DNA from 4 places in the Oceanobacillus locisalsi genome. Region 4 is predicted to be linked to each of the others. Evidence: predicted binding sites of a transcription regulator. Region 4 holds the regulator's gene; each other region holds the start of a gene.
What was found. Region 4 encodes LexA, which represses DNA repair genes until DNA is damaged. Its sites were predicted from a motif close to CGAACATATGTTCG; they were not measured.
Positions count from the first base shown of each region.

Region 1: a site for LexA is predicted at 1,416-1,429, ahead of ACFQ19_RS17485 (type IA DNA topoisomerase). Genes of this name have one in related genera too.
Region 2: a site for LexA is predicted at 1,724-1,737, ahead of uvrB (excinuclease ABC subunit UvrB). Genes of this name have one in related genera too.
Region 3: a site for LexA is predicted at 1,429-1,442, ahead of recA (recombinase RecA). Genes of this name have one in related genera too.

Region 1 covers NZ_JBHTKK010000028.1:22,015-25,449, forward strand. Annotated here, with positions in the region: gene ACFQ19_RS17475 (MFS transporter) at 1-1,006, shown strand, start outside; gene ACFQ19_RS17480 (hypothetical protein) at 1,077-1,226, opposite strand; gene ACFQ19_RS17485 (type IA DNA topoisomerase) at 1,493-3,435, shown strand, end outside.
Region 2 covers NZ_JBHTKK010000026.1:9,393-12,827, reverse strand. Annotated here, with positions in the region: gene ACFQ19_RS16860 (S41 family peptidase) at 1-287, shown strand, start outside; gene ACFQ19_RS16855 (PDZ domain-containing protein) at 376-1,572, shown strand; gene uvrB (excinuclease ABC subunit UvrB) at 1,795-3,435, shown strand, end outside.
Region 3 covers NZ_JBHTKK010000010.1:33,548-36,982, forward strand. Annotated here, with positions in the region: gene pgsA (CDP-diacylglycerol--glycerol-3-phosphate 3-phosphatidyltransferase) at 1-67, shown strand, start outside; gene ACFQ19_RS09675 (competence/damage-inducible protein A) at 64-1,314, shown strand; gene recA (recombinase RecA) at 1,512-2,558, shown strand; gene ACFQ19_RS09685 (dihydropteridine reductase) at 2,695-3,411, shown strand.
Region 4 covers NZ_JBHTKK010000009.1:74,244-77,678, forward strand. Annotated here, with positions in the region: gene tkt (transketolase) at 1-273, opposite strand, end outside; gene ACFQ19_RS09185 (DUF896 domain-containing protein) at 365-598, opposite strand; gene ACFQ19_RS09190 (YneB family resolvase-like protein) at 703-1,353, opposite strand; gene lexA (transcriptional repressor LexA) at 1,752-2,372, shown strand; gene ACFQ19_RS09200 (hypothetical protein) at 2,555-2,815, shown strand; gene spo0A (sporulation transcription factor Spo0A) at 3,086-3,435, opposite strand, start outside.

The DNA.
Region 1 (3,435 bases), on a different contig from region 4:
TGTAAGCTTCTTGCAAGCATTTTTATTAGGAATAATTTTATTCTCTTCTAGCGTTGGAGATATAAATGTATGGATGTTACTGTGTATTATTTTTCTTTTAACTATTTTTACAGAGGTGGTATATCCTATTGAAAATGTTCTGATACCAAAGGTTGTTCCAGAAAAGCATTTAGTAAAAGCAAATGCTGTCATGTCTGTTGCTTATCAAGGCTTGGATTTTGTATTTAACGGCTTATCGGGAATGTTAATTGGATTTTTTGCCATTTCTACCTTATATGGAATAAATATCATATTTTTTATGATTCCTATACTGTTGATGATATTGCTTAAAAGGGTTCAAGTCATAAAAAACGAAGAGGATCAAGCTAGGAACACGAACTATAAAGCAGCATTGCTGGAGGGTATAAAGGCAGTTAATCACCCTTTGCTGCGAGCATTTTTAATTCCGCTGACGATGGTTAATTTTTTGTTTGCGATGGTTCTTGTGACACTGCCGTCTTTTGCAGATCAGTATGGAAATGGTTCTTCAACATATGGATTGACAATTGCATTCCTAGGATTAGGTTCGATGCTGGGGGCTTTATTTATAGACAGGTTCAAAACAAAACAGCGATTAGGTATTATCTTGTCTTTTGGTTTTATGTTATCCGGAGCTGCGTGGATTTTGATGGTATTCAGCATTCACATATCATCAATTCTCTTTTATATGCTGCTGGTTATCTCCTATGCATTTATCGGGGCTGTAAATGTATTGTTTACGGTTCTTTTTCAGAAGCTTCCGGAAGAAAAAATACTGGGGCGTGTGAATACAGCTGTTGAAAGTATTATCAGTTTTGCCATGCCTGTCGGCTCATTAATTGGAGGCTTTTTAACAGAGCTTACTTCACCGATTTTTGTTCTGTGTTTGTTTGGGATAGGATTAATCATATTAGGTGCCTTTTATTTAACGAATAGAAATATTCAAAGTTTGCCTGATATTGATAAGATGGGAAAACTTCAAAAGTAAATGGATATTATTCAACATATACACGCTGAAAAAGCTGCGTTCATGTAAGACGCAGCTTTTTCGTTAGGGGTTATCTTTTTCGCTTGTTTTTCTTATTGTCCAAATTCAAAAATTCGCTGTTTTCACTTGCAAACTCTGTATGATGACCCGTTTTATTATGCTTGTTGCGGTTATTTTGTTTTCCTTTGTCCTTATTGCGATTTTTATTTTCTTCAGACATGACTGCGCACCTCCTGTGAATATTTATGGTGATTACAATCACCAATGAAGCTAGTTTAACCACCCAGTGGAATATTATGAGTCACGAAGAGCGGCTTATACTGTTCATCGATGCGATATCATTGCAGAGAATGAAAATGTAAATCCATTAGAAAAAATGTACAATCTATGGCATAATGGAATCATATATCGAACGAATGTTTCCAGTGAGAAATGAAGAACGTAAACGAATGAATTCAGCTTCAAAAGAAAGGCGATGAATGTGAAATGGGAGTCCAATTAATACTGGCAGAAAAACCATCTGTTGCAAAAAATATAGCAGATGCATTAAACATAAAAACCAAGAAAGATGGCTATTTTGAAGGGGATAATTATGTAATTACCTGGGCTTTTGGCCATCTTGTCGAGTTATATGATGCAAAGGACTATGATGGGAAAATGCGCAGCTGGAAGATGGACAACTTTCCGTTCATTCCTTCTGAATTTAAATATAAAGTGAAAAGCAATCCCAGAAATCGGGCGCAGACAGACGGTGGAGCAGCCAAACAGTTAAAAACGATTTACGCACTTATGAAGCGAAATGATGTGGAAGCCATTATTTCCGCGTGCGATTATGACCGGGAAGGACAGTTGATTGCGGACAGTATTATCTACCGGGGTGGGAAAAGACCAAAGGCAAAAGTATATCGCCTGCTTTTAAATGAATGGACGCAGAAGGAAGTACTGCAAGGATTGGAAAATCTCAGGGCCAACAATACAATGCAGCCGTTACGGGACGCAGGAGTCAGCAGACAATGGGCCGATTGGGTCATTGGTATTAACCTGACATCTGTTGCAACATTAAAATATCAACAAGGGAAAAGCAAAGCATTAAATATCGGGAGAGTCCTTCTTCCGACCTTGAAAATCATTTATGATCGTGACCAAGAGATTAAACATTTTAAGCCGGAAGATTATTTTAAACTGACAGCAACTTTTCAAACTGCAGCAAATCAGGAATATGAAGGTACTTACACGGAAAATAAAGAAGATAAATTCAAGAAAAAAGAATTGTTGGAGCCGATTAACGAAGCAATACAAAACAAACAAGCAGTCATTACCGACAAGCAAGTGGAGAAGAAGAAGGAATTTCCGCCGTTTTTATTCAACTTATCTAATCTGCAAGGCTTTATAACGAATAAATTCAAGGGATGGACTTCCGATAAAGTGTTAAAAGTAGCGCAGTCCCTTTATGAGAAAAAGCTGATTACCTATCCGCGTACGCCTAGTACGGCATTAGAGGAGAGTTTAGTTGGAAAAACAGCTCATGTGTTGAAAGTGCATTCGGAAGACCTTCCTTATCAAGATGAAATTAAATTTATGAAAACCAAGCGTGTTTTTAATAATGCGAAAGTAGAAAGCCACAGCGCTATTATTCCAACGTATATGAAATCGAAACGACTGTCAGCTGATGAAGAAATCGTTTATACAGCTATTAAAAACCGCTTCATTATGCAGTTTATGCCGATTGCTGAATATGAAGAGACAAAGATAACTACTAAAATTGTAGAGGTGGATTTACCTGGTGTTTTCCAATCAAAAGGAAAAGTACAGCTCGTTGAAGGCTGGAAAAAGGTAGAGAAAATCCAGTCAAAAGATACGTTGCTTCCGGCTGTGAGTAAAGAAGAGCGTGTCCATGTTGCAGGCGCTGAAGTTACTTCTCATGTAACCAAGCCGCCAAAGTATCATACGGAAAGAACATTGCTTCGTGTTATGGAGACATGCGGGAAAAATTATAAGGAAGATGAAAACGAAGAGGTGCCGGAAAGTATTTTAGCCGGTTTCAGTATTGGTACAGCTGCAACCAGAGCGGAAACCATCAAAAAATTGAAGGATGTAGGCTATATTGCGGCGGAAAAGAAACATCTGCATTGTACCGAGCTCGGCAATCGGCTTGTGGAAACCTTTCCTGTGAAAGATTTATTCGATTTGGAGTTTACGGGACGGCTGGAAAAAGCATTATCGGATATTCAAAAAGGAGAAGGGAGCAAACAGGAATTTCTCCGGCTTATATTTCGTTTTACAACAGAATCGGTGGACACCATTAAGCATGGAGAGGAAGTTACAATTCATAAGGTAACAAGTACGAAAGCAACCAATGAAGTATTGGGAACATGTCCGGCATGCGGCGGCAAGGTGACAGACGGCTATAAAGCTTTTGGCTGCAATAA
Region 2 (3,435 bases), on a different contig from region 4:
AAGTAACAGACGACGAACCGCTTACTGTTGACCATACCAGCGAAGCGATTGCGAATATGCAAGAGATGTTATCTGGACTGGAATACGATACGGGAAGAACAGACGGCTACTTCAGTGAGGAAACGGAAAGTGCTGTAGAAGCATTCCAGGAAGATAATGATTTGGAAGTAACCGGAGAAGTAGATGAAGAAACCGGCGGGTTAATTGAAACCCAAGTAGTGGAAAAAATCCGCGAAGGTGAAGATGACAGACAGTTAGAACGTTCTTTAGAAGAACTGTATCAGTAAAACAGGAGATTTGTTCATTCATCCTATTGTGATGGATGAACAAATTTTCATTGACAAATAGGATTTACAAAGCAGGTGAAGCGTATTGGTGGAATCATGGCTTATTGAATTGGCAAAAGGCATAGGCAAATTTTTTCTGAACCCGGCATTATACTGGTTTTTATTTATATTAACGATGGCAAGTTATCTTCGTATAAAACGTGAGCGGTATGATTTCGGGATAAAAATGTATCCCAGGTTTATGGAATGGCATCGGACCTGGCTTGTTGCATTAATCAGCGGGATATTGATATCGGCTGTTATTATCGGTGCCGGAATGGTATTTTCGTATGAAACGCTTCTCGTATTAGCACTCAGCTTTGTTATTTTAAGTGTCAGTACGCGTTTTACATTACTTTCCCCCAGTTATACTTTGGGGCTGACATTCCTTATTTTATTTTTTGCGCCTTATGTATTAGACATGCAAAATGTTGTGGATTACTCCTTGCTGTACGGACGGAGTCTTCCGGCGTTAGCGGTGCTGGCAGGTCTGCTTCTTTTTGTAGAGTCTTTATTGATTAAACGGATAGAAAAACAGGACGTGTTTCCAAGCATTCAATTAAGTGATCGCGGGGCTTGGGTAGGTGTGCAGCAGCTGAAGCGGCTAACGGTTGTACCGCTGCTGATGCTCGTACCTGAAGGAGCAATTACTTCTTTTGCGCCTTGGTGGCCTTATTTATCCATTGGCGAATCTTCTTTGGGATTAGTGCTTATTCCCTTTTTAATAGGGTTTAACTACAAAGCTAAAGGGCATTTCCATGAGGAGGCTATCTATAAACTCGCAAAAGCGAATACCTTTTTAGCAATCGGTATTCTGCTTATTGCTGTCGGCGGTGTATTTGTTCCATATCTTTCCCTTACTGCCATTATCCTGGCGATAATAGGAAAAGAATATTTGAATTACCGTTACAGAGAAGGCGACCGTTTGCGCCGGCCATATTATCAGCCACATGCAAAAGGGTTGCGGGTTGTCGGTGTTTTACCGGGAAGCCCTGCAGACAGGCTAAAAATAGAACCTGGCGAAGTGGTTTACCGAGTTCATGGAAGAAATGTACAGACTCCTCAAGCTTTTTATGAAGCGCTGCAGGGGAGTGGCGCTTATATTAAAATGGAAGTGCTCAACCAGGACGAAGAAGTCCGTTTTGTACAATGCTCTCTGTACGAAGGAGAACATCATTCCTTAGGATTTCAATTTGCAGAAGAACCTTTTAAAGCAAGAAGAGAGAGAAAGAATAACGCATCTTAATAAAAGAATGCTTGGAACAGCAGTTGTTACGTGCTCCAAGCATTCTTTTCGTTATTATAAAATAGAATCAAGGATTGAGTGTTTGACAGAAAGGCTATAATAGAAGTAGAGGATTTTAAATAAATTGTATACAACAATATAAAGAAAATATCGAATGCTTGTTCGTTTTTGGCAAAAAGGGTATAATAGATAATAGTTATTGCAAGGAACGGAGGAAATAGGATGAAGGATCAATTTGAATTAGTATCTGCTTATGAACCGGCGGGCGATCAGCCGGAAGCAATTAATGACATTGTTGAAAAAGTGCTTGCCGGCCAGCGTCACCAGACATTGCTCGGTGCTACCGGAACGGGAAAAACATTTACCATGTCCAATGTGGTCAAAGAAATTAACCGGCCGACACTTGTGATTGCGCATAATAAAACATTGGCAGGTCAGCTGTATAGTGAGTTTAAAGAATTCTTTCCAAATAACGCGGTAGAATATTTTGTGAGCTATTATGACTACTATCAGCCGGAAGCTTATGTGCCTTCTACCGACACGTTTATTGAAAAGGATGCAAGTATCAATGATGAAATTGATAAATTACGTCACTCGGCTACATCCGCACTTTTTGAACGAAATGATGTTTTAATTGTATCCAGTGTTTCCTGTATTTACGGTTTGGGTAATCCGGAAGAATATAAGAGCCAGGTGCTGTCCTTAAGGCTCGGCATGGAAAAAGAGAGAGATCAGCTGTTGCGGGAGCTGGTGGATATTCAATATGCAAGAAATGATATTAATTTTCAGCGCGGGACATTCCGTGTACGCGGAGACTCCGTAGAAATTATCCCTGCATCACATGAAGAACACTGTATCCGGGTAGAATTTTTTGGGGATGAGATTGACCGGGTTCGGGAAGTCGATGCGTTAACCGGTGAAATTATCGGAGACCGTGAACATGTAGCTATCTTCCCAGCTTCTCACTTTGTTACCCGTGATGAAAAGATGAAAATAGCGATTAAAAATATCGAAAAAGAACTGGAAGAACGGCTGAAAGAATTACATGATGCCGGGAAACTGCTGGAAGCGCAACGTTTAGAACAACGGACCAATTATGATTTGGAAATGATGCGGGAGATGGGCTTTTGTTCCGGAATTGAAAACTACTCGCGTCCATTAACGTTACGTGAGCCGGGAGCAACGCCTTATACTTTGCTGGATTTCTTTCCCGATGACTTTTTAGTTATCATTGATGAATCCCATGCGACATTGCCGCAGATCCGCGGTATGTACAATGGAGACCAAGCCCGGAAGCAGGTTCTGGTGGATCACGGATTCCGGCTGCCTTCTGCAATGGATAACCGGCCGTTACGATTTGAAGAGTTTGAGGGAAAAACCAATCAACTGGTGTATGTTTCTGCAACGCCGGGGCCATATGAATTAGAGCATTCACCGGAAATGACAGAGCAGATCATCCGGCCGACAGGCTTGCTGGATCCGGAAGTGCAGGTCCGACCGATTGATGGACAGATTGATGATTTAATTAGTGAGATTAATAAACGGACGGAACGTAAAGAGCGTGTCTTAATCACGACGTTGACGAAGAAAATGTCAGAGGACTTAACCGATTATTTAAAAGAAATCGGCATTAAAGTTGCTTACCTGCATTCGGAAATTAAAACATTGGAGCGGATTGAAGTGATTCGCAATCTTCGTGTCGGAAAATATGATGTGCTTGTCGGAATTAACCTTCTCCGGGAAGGGCTGGATATTCCGGAAGTATCGCTGGTTTCCATTTTGGATGCAGATAAAGAAGGATTCCTGCGTTCCGAGCGTTCTTTAATTCAGACGATGGGTCGTGCTGCGCGTAATGAGCAGGGC
Region 3 (3,435 bases), on a different contig from region 4:
ATTCACTATTATTTCCGGAGTGGATTACTTTGTTAAAAACTGGCATATAATGAGGGATTCAAAATGACAAAAAGTTATCAGTCAGAAATTATAGCAGTAGGTACCGAGTTATTATTAGGACAGATAGCAAATACCAATGCAGAGTGGATGTCGGAACAACTAGCCGCTTACGGCATTAATGTGTACAACCATACGGTAGTTGGAGATAATCTGGATCGGGTGGAGCAGGCTTTTCGACTTGCACAGTCTCGTTCGGATATTGTGATTGTTACCGGCGGATTAGGACCGACAGAAGATGATATGACACGAGAAGGATTTGAACAATTAACAGGTCTGGAAATGGTAGAAGATAAAGTAACCATGGATAAAATAGAAAGCTATTATCAAGCGCGCAATCGTACCATGACACCGAATAATCGCAAGCAGGCCCGTGTCTTTGAAGGCGCTCGTGTGTTAAAAAATAATGCCGGTATGGCGCCGGGAATGTATGTCGACTTTCAGGGAACACATTGGTTCTTTTTGCCGGGTGTTCCCCGGGAAATGAAGCAGATTTCTGTAGAGGAGCTGTTTCCGTTTTTAGAAAGTTTAACCGGGAAGCAGCAGGTCATTCAATCGACCGTATTGAAATTTATCGGAATCGGTGAATCGAATTTAGAACATGAATTAACCGATATGATTCATGAACAAACAAATCCGACGATTGCACCGCTTGCGCAAGATCAGGGGGTTGTGATCCGGGTTACAGCCAGTGCTTCCTCAAAAGAAGAAGCGCAAAAATTGGTCGCAGATAAAAAACAGGAAATTTTAGCGCGTGTCGGCGACTATTGTTTTGGGGAAGATGAACAGACTATTGAAAATAAAGTTATTGAACTGTTAATAGAGAAGAACAAAACAATTGGTGTGGCAGAAAGCTTAACGGGAGGCCTTTTTTCCAGTAATCTCGTGTCCGCCGCAGGAGCATCGAATGTGTTTGCCGGCAGCCTGGTTACATACCAGACTGCTGCGAAAACATCTTTATTGGATTTATCAGCGGAATGGATTTCGACTTATGGTGTTGTGAGTCAGGAATGTGCAGAGGTGATGGCGAAACAAACGGCTTTGAAACTAAATACGCCGATGGCTATTTCTTTCACAGGTGTCGCCGGTCCGGATGAACAGGAAGGCAAACCGGTCGGGCAAGTCTATATTGCTATTTGGGATGAGGATAAAGTAGTAGAATCCAGCTCTATTCTGTTATCAGGAAACCGCAATAATATCCGTGAAAGAGCTGCTTTAAAAGGATTCGAATTATTATATCAATATTTAAATAAATAATTCAGTATTGCTTTTTAATGATTCCATGTCTTTTTCGTACGGAAAAATTACTTTTTCTGTACGAATAAAACCTGGTATTTTTAATTTTGAGGTGAAAATCTTCCCGAAAATACAAGAACATTTATTCGTCTTTTCACTTGTTAAATCTAAAAAATCATTGTATGATAGATACAGATAGATAAAGGAGGTAATTTTCGGTGAGTGATAAACAACAAGCTTTAGATACGGCTTTAAGACAAATAGAGAAGCAATTCGGTAAAGGTTCCATTATGAAAATGGGAGAGAATGAAACGCCTAAGATTGCTACCATTCCAAGCGGTTCACTGGCTTTGGATGTTTCGCTCGGAATTGGCGGGTATCCAAGAGGAAGAGTAGTAGAGATATATGGTCCGGAATCATCCGGTAAAACCACCGTTGCACTTCATGCAATTGCAGAAGCGCAGAAGCAGGGCGGCCAGGCCGCTTTTATTGACGCAGAGCATGCTCTTGACCCTGTGTATGCACGGGCGCTCGGTGTAGATATTGATGAACTTTTATTATCACAGCCGGATACAGGGGAACAAGCCTTGGAAATTGCTGAAGCACTTGTACGAAGCGGGGCAGTAGATATTATTGTGGTCGATTCTGTAGCAGCACTTGTGCCAAAAGCAGAGATTGAAGGAGAAATGGGAGATTCCCATGTCGGCTTGCAGGCCAGATTAATGTCACAGGCACTCCGTAAACTGTCAGGAGCCATCAATAAATCAAATACAACAGCTGTTTTCATTAATCAGATTCGTGAAAAAGTTGGTGTGATGTTCGGAAATCCGGAAACAACTCCCGGCGGCCGGGCGTTAAAGTTCTATTCTTCTGTGAGACTGGAAGTACGCCGTGCGGAAACGCTAAAAGTCGGCAATGATATGGTCGGAAACAAGGCCCGTATTAAGGTTGTGAAAAATAAAGTAGCACCTCCGTTCAAACAGGCAGAAGTAGATATTATGTACGGGCAGGGTATTTCCAAAGAAGGAGAAGTCCTTGATGTCGGAACCAATCTGGAAATTGTTCAGAAAAGCGGAGCCTGGTACTCTTATAATGGAGATCGTTTAGGCCAGGGCAGAGAGAATGCAAAACAATTCCTGAAAGAAAATCGGGAGATATTTGATGAAATCAATACAGCTATCCGTGACTATTATGAACTGGACAAAGAACCGGAACAAAGTGAAGAAAAATCCGAAGAAGAAGAACAGGGAAGCATGGATATCTAGTCTTTTAAAACCATAGTCATCATACTATGGTTTTTTTACATATTTTTATGTATTGTTTATCTATTTAATTGAGAATTGTTATCATTTGTGGTATGCTACGTAATAATAGCATCATTAATGGCGAGGAGAATATACTATGAAAATATACTGGACTAAAATAAATAAGATTATTGATGAAACCTCCGAGGTTAAAACGTATCTGCTCGATCGTCCGGAAGGATTCACATGGGACGAAGGCGCTCATACCCATTTTGCGCTGGAAGGGTTTAATGCAGGGGAAAAACCTAATCGCAGTCTGATTCGGCATATGTCTATTTCCACTTTACCGAGTGAGGATTCTATCGGTATTACAACACGAATCAGAGAGCAGTGTTCGGAGTTTAAGTCAATTTTAAGAAATATGGAAGTCGGCCATGAAGTGGCTATATTTAAAACCCACTCAAATGTGCCTCTAAAAAGAGAAGACAGAAATGTTTATCTGTTGTCGTCCGGTGTCGGTCTGGCAACGTTTAGGCCACTTGTGCTTGATTATTTGGAGCACGCGGATAACGTCAATCAAATCCACTCTCTGAATATCGATTCATCCAGAGATTTCTTATTTACGCCGATTTTTGAATCTGCTCCAGATAAGAAGTTTACCTCCCGTTTTGTTGATAATCGGGAAGACTATTATGAAGAAGTGAAACAACTTGCGGCAGACAAAGAGGGATTCTTCTACATTGTAGGCAGCGATGAATTTCTCACACAGAACATTGACGTATTACGTGAGCAGGGCATCAAGCCGGAACAGATTATGCTCGACAAGCATGAACAGCAATTGCCTGCATTTTTATCATTCAACTTGTCAAGTTAAGCGAAACGAAAACCATAGTCTTAG
Region 4 (3,435 bases):
ATTTTTTAAATCGTCAATAGAAACTTTATAGCCGGATAAATGCAACAGGCTGTAAAGTAACATCGAACCATGCCCCGCTGATAATACAAAACGATCCCGGTTGAACCATTTTGAATTCTTCGGATTATGATCCATAAAGTCAGTCCAAAGTGTGTAAGCCATCGGTGCTGCCCCCATTGGCAAACCAGGATGGCCTGAGCTTGCGTTTTCAATTGCATCAATAGCTAATGTGCGAATCGTATTAATGGATAGTTGTTCAATTTCTTGTGTCATTATTTTTCTCCTTCCACTGCAAACATATTCTGTTCATAACTCTATTTTATAATGAAATACGGAACGATACAAGCTAAGTCCATGCAGCCAATTAATGTTTCTTGTTACGATCCTGATAATCACGGAGTTTTTTCGGTGTCACATCATTGCCTTCAGGGTCCACTACTGTCATCCCTTTTAAGTGATTTTTAAAAGCTCCCCGCACATTTGCAAGGTACGCTTCACGAAGTTCTTTCTGTTCTGTTTTTTCGTCTTCGGTCAAACCTTCATTTTTCGATTTTTTCGCTAATACGTTTATTCTATCTAATTTGTCTTTAGACAACATAACTTGTCCCTCCTTCTGTCGCTACATATTCAAAATGTTGTCAATGCATTATGACATGTCGGATAATCTAAAGCATTGTTTTACCCTTCTATATTACGTCACTGTCAGTCATCATTCAAGGAATTGATATATTCCTGATAGCGGCGATGGATCGTTGCTTTCGAGGCGTGATACCCCAGTCCATTTAAAACCGATGTAATTTCTTGAAATGTTAATTGATTCTGACGAAGCCGTACAATCTCTTTAATTGGAATCTCAGCACGTTCTCTTCCGGGAGACTGATCAATATGATTTAAATTTTCCTGCGGATTATATCCATTAGATACAGCTCTGCGCATGCCCCGTTTTATTTTCATATTATGTAATTTGCGCTGATGTTCTTCTACTATACCGACAATGTTCAGGACCATCGAGTCAGACTCATTCAATTCGAGTTCCCCTTCATGCGTTACGGTATAAATCGGTATATTCATTTTTCGCAGTTGATGAAATAAAGCAATTTTTGTATTTCCTCTTCCCAGCCTCGTTTCATCCTGAATACAAAGACAGTCAGCTTCTTGACGGGAAAAATAATCAAGAAGCTTAAATATACCATCTCTATCGATATCATAGCTGCTGGCTTTTTCCTGTATGCAGTCAATGACAGTGAAATGTAACTTTTCAGCGAAGGCTGTTAATTCTTCGTATTGTCTTTCCAGTGATGTTTCCTGTGTTTTTTTATCTGTACTCACCCGGCAGTAAATAATCGTTCGCAATATCTTTTCCTCCAATAGTCAACCGTTCTTGTCCAAATTCCGGGTTATCCTGTTATGTTGTTTCGCTTTCGTTACAAATTTTATTCAATCCTTATAAAATAAGCAAGGAAATAAGTCATCCTGTTCCAAAATCTAAGCAGTCGTCACCATCATTACATATAAAAATAACAAAGCTACAATAAAAGATATAATATAAAACGCATCAGACTTCATTAGTTTTTCAAACATTTTAAAACTCCCCTTCAGTTATTTTATAAATCTCCGGAACAGCTGTTCTAAAAATAGTATATAAAGAACAACTGTTCTTGTCAACAATTTTTAGAACGTTTGTTTGTAAAAGACAGAAATACATGCTATACTTGTAAATAACAAATACCTATGCTAGAGGGGAGAAAATCATGACAAAACTATCAAAAAGACAGCAGATGATTTTTAACTTTATTAAAGATGAAGTAGAACAAAAAGGCTATCCGCCTTCCGTACGTGAAATTGCAGTAGCTGTCGAATTAGCTTCAAGTTCTACTGTTCATGGTCATTTAGAGAGATTAGAAAATAAAGGGTATATTCGCAGAGACCCGACGAAACCCCGTGCTATTGAAATTATATACGGCAATGAGAATGAAGCGCCCAGAGATAAAGCCATTTATATACCTGTGATTGGTAAAGTAACAGCAGGCATTCCTATTACTGCAATTGAAAATATTGAGGAATACATTCCTGTTCCCAGCTCTTCAGCCGGACCGGATGATAATCTGTTTGTACTTATTATCGACGGGGAAAGCATGATTGAGGCAGGCATCCTGGATAATGATATGGTTATTGTTAAACAGCAAAATTCTGCGGATAACGGGGATATTGTTGTAGCTATGACAGAAGATGATGAAGCTACTGTCAAACGATTTTTTAAAGAAAAGAACCGTTTCCGTCTGCAGCCTGAAAATCCGACAATGGAACCTCTCTATTATGAAAACGTAACGATTCTTGGTAAAGTTATCGGACTGTATCGTAATATACATTAATCCAAACGATACAGCTCTCTGAGTATCCCGAGGGATATATAGACAGCTGTACAACGAAATATTTATGAATTAAAAAAGTTAACAGTCACATTCGTGTAAATGTACCTGTTAACTTTTTAAACATATATGATGCACACGCTTCATATGCTTGTATTAAAGACAAGCTTAAGGAGTGTATTGCCTTGCCTGACATCATAAAAAAAAGATGGATTTATATTCCGATTATCCTCATTGCCTTTGTATGTGGTCTTATTTATTTAACGAAAGTTGCAGATTATTTAACCCTTCCTTTTCTGTCCATGCTTTTACTCATTCTCACATTTTTAGAAGTCCATCCGGACAAAAATTATTTTTCCAGGAAAAATATCATTAAAATATTTTCTGCTTTGTTGCTTGTCGGGCTTGCAGCATGGTACCAAATTGCAGTTTTCATTCTTGGATAATTCAATTTGATGGCACCACAGTATATTCCCTTCATAACATCGCATCATGAATTTATGCCGTTGTTTTGGCATTCGCAACTCTGTAACTGTATATAACAAAAGACATCTCTCTTCACCAGGGCAATATTACACCCTATTAAAGAAAAATGTCTTATGATGAACAAACCATTTATTTATCGTCCTAAAAAGGAATGTATCTGCTTTTATATACCGGATTGTAAATATTGTATAAGTAATATAAATCCTGTTACACATCGGGTTTAGTACCCACTAACTCACCTTATGCTCCAGCCTTAATCTGTCAGCCACCATCGCAATGAATTCGCTATTTGTAGGTTTAGCTTTGGAGATATTGATGGTGTAACCAAATAAAGCAGATATAGAATCAACGTTGCCTCTGCTCCAGGCAACCTCTATGGCATGGCGAATCGCTCTTTCAACACGTGAAGCAGTTGTGCTGAACTTTTTAGCGATATCCGGGTAAAGTACTTTTGTAATGGAGCCTAACAACTCGATATCGTTATAAACCATTGTAATTGCTTCTCTTAAGTACATGTATCCTTTAATATGCGCAGGTACGCCGATTTCATGAATTATATTGGTTATATTAGCTTCCAAAT